Regions from separate parts of the Thermoanaerobacter siderophilus SR4 genome, predicted to be linked through region 1. Evidence: predicted binding sites of a transcription regulator. Region 1 holds the regulator's gene; the other holds the start of a gene.
What was found. The regulator HrcA, encoded in region 1, represses chaperone genes, less so after heat shock. The targets are predictions, from matches to a motif close to ATTAGCACTCANNNNNNNTGAGTGCTAAT.
Positions count from the first base shown of each region.

Region 2: THESIDRAFT1_RS06425 (nucleotidyltransferase family protein) is a predicted target of HrcA. The motif match lies at 961-989, and genes of this name have one in related genera.

Region 1 is NZ_CM001486.1:2,504,986-2,508,372, reverse strand. Features, by position in the region: gene hemW (radical SAM family heme chaperone HemW) at 1-489, shown strand, start outside; gene hrcA (heat-inducible transcriptional repressor HrcA) at 584-1,615, shown strand; partial or broken gene grpE (nucleotide exchange factor GrpE) at 1,638-2,218, shown strand; gene dnaK (molecular chaperone DnaK) at 2,236-3,387, shown strand, end outside.
Region 2 is NZ_CM001486.1:1,323,375-1,326,761, forward strand. Features, by position in the region: gene THESIDRAFT1_RS06420 (beta-1,2-mannobiose phosphorylase) at 1-887, shown strand, start outside; gene THESIDRAFT1_RS06425 (nucleotidyltransferase family protein) at 1,104-2,150, shown strand; gene THESIDRAFT1_RS06430 (glycosyltransferase family 4 protein) at 2,180-3,355, shown strand; gene THESIDRAFT1_RS06435 (beta-L-arabinofuranosidase domain-containing protein) at 3,376-3,387, shown strand, end outside.

The DNA.
Region 1 (3,387 bases):
GAGCTTAAAATGTATCATTGGGGTATAGAGTTTTTAAAAGAAAAAGGTTATCACCATTACGAAATATCTAATTTTGCATTGCCCACATTTGAATGTCGCCACAATATTTTATACTGGGAATGCAAAAATTATTTGGGATTTGGTGCAGGAGCCCATTCTTATATGGAGGGTGTGAGATATAGTAATATTGAAAATATAAAAGACTATATTAAGAGCATTTTAGAAAGAAAAAGTGCAGTTAAGGAAAAAATAAAGTTGGCAAAAGAAGATAGAATGGCTGAGTTTATGTTTTTAGGAATGAGAATGACAAAAGGAGTGTGTGACAAGGATTTTAAGAAAAGATTTGGTATCAGTTTGTTTGAATTTTACAAAAAAGTAATACAAAAATACTTAAATGAAGGTCTAATTGAGATTGATAATGAGTGTGCAAAACTTACCGAGAGGGGTATTGATGTCTCTAACGTCATTTTTGAAGAATTTCTGCCCTAAATGAGTATTGACAAAAAATTATAAGAGTGGTATTTTAAAAACATGAATTAGCACTCAATCGAGTAGAGTGCTAATAATACATGGGGTGGTGAAAATGCCGTTAGATGATAGGAAGAAAAAAATACTATATGCGGTTATTACTGATTATATTATGACGGCAGAGCCAATAGGGTCGAGAACAATAGCTAAGAAGTACAATATAGGACTAAGTTCTGCTACTATAAGAAACGAAATGGCGGATTTAGAAGAAATGGGATATTTGGAGCAACCTCATACTTCCGCAGGAAGAATACCTTCAGATAAAGGATATAGATTTTATGTAGACAGCATTCTTCGAAATTATATAAACAATGACCCTCCAATTAGCTATAATACTCGCGAGGAAATAATAGCAGAATTTGATGAAATTGTAAAGAAATATGCAAGAATTTTGGCTAACATAACTCACCATACTACAGTTGCTAAAATGCCAAAGTTGAACCCTGATAGAATAAGGAAAATCCAACTTATACCTGTTGCTTCTAATAAAATGATCTTTTTAGTAGTGACAGACACAGGAATTGTAAAAAATTACTTGCTAAATTTATGCCAAAATGTAGATAGAACTATCTTTGAGTTTTTAAACAATTTGTTAAATGACAAAATTGCTGGCAAAAGCGAAAAAGATATTTTTGAGTTTTTACAAAAAGATTTAAGGCAGATGTTGGGAGAGGTAGCTTTTATAGCCGACGAATTGATAAACACTATACTTTTGAGCTTGAAGCAGTTACAAGAAACGGACATTTATGCGGATGGAACTTTCCATATTTTAGATTTTCCTGAATACAAGGATTTAGGCAAAGCAAAAAATTTTTTCAATCTTTTGGACAACAAGTCGTTATTGAACGAAGTTTTAGAGCCTGAAGTAGATTTTATAGATGTGAGAATAGGAAGTGAAAACAAGTTTGAAGAGATGAAAGACTTAAGCGTAATAAAAACCACTTATAAGATTAACGGTCGTGTGGTGGGTACAATAGGAATTATAGGACCTACAAGAATGGATTATAGAAGGTTGATTAACGAAATCAATATGATGACAAAAGAGCTTTCAAATCTTTTGTCGAGTATATACAATGATGAAATATAACGAGGTGATATAAGTGGAAGAGATGGAAAAAGAAATTAACAAAGAGGAGGAAAAGGATGTAAATAATTTAGAATCAAATGAACAAATGGAAGGGCCTCCTGAAGAGGAAGAACAAACACAGCAGGAGCATAAGCAACAAACGGTTGATGAAATAGAGGAATTAAAGCAAAAACTTCAGCAAAAAGAGGCTGAAGCTCAAGAATATTTAGATATTGCACAAAGATTGAAAGCAGAATTTGAAAATTACAGAAAAAGAATAGAAAAAGAAAAAGCTGAGATGATCGATTACGGGCAAGAAACAGTGATTTTAGAACTTTTGACTATTATGGATAATTTTGAAAGAGCTTTGGCAAGCAGTGGAGATTATAATTCTCTAAAAGAAGGGATAGAATTAATTTACAGGCAGTTTAAAAAATATTGGATAAATTTGGTGTGAAAGAAATTGAAGCAGAGGGGCAGATTTTTGACCCCTATAAACACCATGCTGTAATGCAGGAAGAGGTAGAAGGAAAGCAACCAAATGAAATTATTGAAGTTTTCCAAAAAGGGTATTATCTAAAAGATAAAGTAATAAGACCAAGTTTGGTTAAAGTAGCAAAATAAAAAGGAGGTTGAAAAATATGGGGAAAGTTATAGGAATTGACTTAGGAACTACATTTTCTTGTGTTGCTGTTATGGAAGGAGGCCAACCTGTAGTAATACCTAACGCAGAAGGAGCTCGTACTACGCCTTCAGTCGTCGCTTTTACTAAAGAAGGAGAAAGGTTAGTAGGGCAAGTTGCAAAAAGGCAGGCAATTGTAAATCCTGACAGGACTATAATGTCTATAAAAAGACACATGGGAACTGATTACAAAGTAAAAATTGACGATAAAGAGTATACACCTCAAGAGATTTCTGCAATGATTTTGCAAAAGCTTAAGGCTGATGCAGAAGCTTACTTGGGCGAAAAAGTTACACAGGCGGTAATTACTGTTCCTGCTTATTTCAATGACAGCCAAAGGCAGGCTACAAAAGACGCAGGTAGGATTGCAGGTCTTGAGGTTTTGAGAATAATAAATGAGCCGACAGCTGCTGCTTTGGCATATGGACTTGACAAAGAAGGAAATCAAAAGATAATGGTTTATGACTTAGGTGGCGGTACTTTTGATGTTTCTATTTTGGAAATAGGAGATGGAGTATTTGAAGTTTTGGCTACAAGTGGCAATAACCATTTGGGTGGGGATGACTTCGACCAAAGGATAATAGATTGGCTTGCTGACAACTTCAAAAAAGAATATGGAATTGACTTAAGAAGTGACAGGATGGCATTGCAGAGACTAAAAGATGCTGCAGAAAAAGCAAAAATAGAGCTTTCTTCTGCAACGGTTACTAATATAAACTTGCCATTTATTACTGCTGATGCTACAGGTCCAAAACATATAGATGTAAATCTTACAAGGGCAAAATTCGAAGAGCTAATCTCCGACCTTGTAGAATCAACTGTAGGTCCTGTTAACCAAGCATTAAGCGACGCAGGTTTAAAACCTTCTGATATTGATAAAGTCATTCTCATTGGTGGTTCTACAAGAGTGCCTTTGGTACAGGAGACAGTAAAGAGAATAATGGGTAAAGAACCTCACAAAGGAATTAACCCAGATGAGGCAGTGGCTATAGGTGCAGCTATACAGGCGGCAGTATTGGCCGGAGAAGTGAAAGATATTCTCTTACTGGACGTAACACCTTTGTCCTTGGGTATAGAGACATTAGGTGGAGTATTTACTAAGATTATAGAG
Region 2 (3,387 bases), 1.2 Mb from region 1:
TAAAATTAAAGAGATTATCAGATAAGCCAGTATTGATGCCAAAAGCAGAAAATGAATGGGAAAGAGCAGCAGTTTTTAATACTGCAGCAATTTATGACAATGGACTGTTTCACTTGATTTATAGGGCTACTGACATTGGACCTCACGCCAAATATGGGAAATATACTTCTCGCCTGGGGTATGCAGTTAGCAAAGACGGGATTAATTTTATGAGATTAGACAAACCAGTGATGAGCAATGAGACAGAACAAGAGCTCAGAGGATTAGAAGACCCAAGGATAGTCAAAATTGACGGCATTTATTATATGATGTACACAGGTTTTGGGGACAGGTTTCATGATGACTATAGGATTTGTTTGGCTACCTCCAAAAACCTTATAGATTGGGAGAGAAAAGGAGTAGTTTTAGATGAACCTAATAAAGACGCCTCTTTATTTCCTGAAAAAATCAATGGAAAGTATGTGATGCTTCATAGAAGGTATCCAGATATATGGATTGCCTTTTCAGAAGATTTAAAAAATTGGTATGACCATAAGCCTATCATTAAGCCAATTCCTGGAACGTGGGAAAGTGCGAGAGTCGGAATTGGAGGGCCGCCTATTAGGACAAAAGATGGTTGGTTTTTGATATACCATGCAGCTGATGACAATAATGTATATAGATTGGGAGCAGTCCTTTTAGATTTAGAAGATCCATCAAAGATTATTGCAAGGCAAAAAGAACCTATCTTAGAGCCAGAACTACAGTGGGAAAAAGAAGGATACATTCCTAATGTTGTATTTAGTTGTGGTAATGCAGTAAAAGATGATACTATTTACGTTTATTATGGGGGCGCGGATACTGTTATAGGCGTGGCGATATTAGAGATGAAAGATATCAAATTTTAGCAGGCTTTTAAAAGGCCTGTTTTTATTTACAGAAAAGTACTTGACATGCCAAAAAGGATTAATTATAATACTTATTAGCAGCCGAATTTCAAGAGTGCTAATATATTTCTCCTCTTCTTAGTTCTTATCGTTCTTATAAATTATATCACTTGTATCACGCCCTTCTTTTGTTTTTAAGGTTAATTTTTGAAAAACTTCATAAAGGAGGGGTCTTTTATGAAGGCGTTGTTATTGGCAGGAGGTTTGGGAACAAGGCTAAGACCTCTTACAGATGACCTGCCAAAACCAATGGTTCCTATCATGGGAAGACCTCTTTTAGAAAGGATTATTTTAAACCTTAAAAAAAGTGGAGTAGATGAAGTTGTAATAAGTACTTATTATAAGTCTCAGTACATTGAAGATTACTTCAAGCCAAAAGAGGACTTAGGTGTAAAAATACACTATATTACAGAAGAATCTCCTTTGGGGACTGGTGGGGCAATAAAAAACGCCGAAAAATTTTTTGATGATACTTTCCTCATTTTAAACTCTGATATCGTCAGTGATATTGACTATGCAGATTTGATAAAATACCACAAGAGAAGAAGAGCTCAAGTAACTATTGCATCTATTGAAGTAAGAGATACTTCTCAGTACGGAGTTATAGAATTTGATGAAAAAGGCTTTATAACTGCTTTCAAAGAAAAGCCCAAACTAGGCGAGAGTAATTCTAAGTATATTAACGCAGGAGTATATGTATTTGAACCTGAGGTGTTAAAAGAAATTCCTGAAAATACAGTAGTATCTGTAGAGAGGGAGACATATCCCAAACTTTTGGAAAAAGGGTATAGAATGGCTATTTATAAATTTAACGGCTACTGGATAGATATAGGTACAATAGATAAATACAAAAAAGTTCATGAGGACATTTTAAAAGGAAAATCAAAATTTGTAAGTACTACTTCCTCAAGAGGTATAATTTTAGGAGACAATGTTAAAATTCATCCTACCGCAAAAGTGATAGGACCTGCTTATATTGGAAATAATACTGAAATTGATGCCTATGCTACAGTTGGTCCGTATACAGTAATTGGGAATAACTGTCGAATAGGTCAAGAGAGCAAAGTATCACAAAGTGTATTGTGGGATAATGTAAAAGTGCGCAGGTTTGCAAGATTAGAGAATGCAGTTGTCACTTCAGAATGTATAGTAGAGGTGAATATGGAAGTTAAAAATACAGTGTTTACAGCTAATAGATTGGCAAGTACTACGTTGACAACTTAATACTAAACAAACTAAGAAGGGGGCGTGATATGATGAGCGTATTGGGGAGAAATGTAGCATTTTTGAGCACTTATCCACCAAGAGAGTGTGGCATTGCTACTTTTACTCAAGATTTAGTTAATGAAATAAAAAAGATAAAACTTATTAATTTTGCAGGAGTAATTGCAATAAACGATAATAAAACTTACGAATACGATAGTGATGTTAAATATCAGTTACAACAATTTGTAAGAGAAGATTATGTAAGATTAGCCCGTGAATTAAATGAATCTGACATAGATTTGCTCATTATAGAACATGAATACGGAATATTTGGAGGAGAAAGTGGAGAGTACTTATTAGATTTGGTAGACAATTTAAATATACCCTTTGTTTTGACAGTCCACACAGTATTATCAAATCCAAATGAAAAACAACTTATGATACTTAAAGAATTAGGTAAAAAAAGTGTTAAAGTAGTTACAATGGCTAAAAATACTATACCACTTCTTGAAAAGATATATCACATACCTTCTAATAAAATCACTGTCATTCCTCACGGTGTGCCCAATCTTCCAGTATTACCCAAAGAAACATTGAAAGAAAGATATGGATTTAAAGGCAGAAGAATAATAAGCACTTTTGGTCTTATAAATCCGGGCAAAGGAATAGAGTATGGCATAGAAGCAATAAGTATTGTGGCTAAAAAATACAAAGATGTATTATACCTAATTTTAGGGCAAACCCATCCAAACATAAAGAGAGAATTTGGGGAAGAGTATAGGGAGAAACTTCAAAAACTAGTTCATGACCTTGGAGTAGAAGATAATGTAAAATTTGTGGACAAATATCTTACGAAGAAAGAGATTTTGGAGTATTTGAAGATGTCAGATATATATATGACTCCATACTTAAACAAAGAACAAGCTGTAAGCGGTACTTTAGCATATGCAGCAGGTTTAGGGAAAGTGATTATTTCCACTCCTTATATGTACGCTGAAGAAATTTTAGGAGAAGGAAGAGGATTGCTTGCTAATTTCCGTGATGCAAAGTCTTTAGCTAAACATATTGAGTATATATTTGAAAACCCTGAGAAAAGGCTGCAGATAGAGTCAGAAATTAAAAAATTAGGGAATACAATGATGTGGAATAACGTTGCTTACAGATATGTCATAATGATTTTGTCTGTATTGGACATTAAATCAAGGGAGGAAGTTGTGATATAGAGGAAGGGGGAATTGAAATAATGAAACTAGCA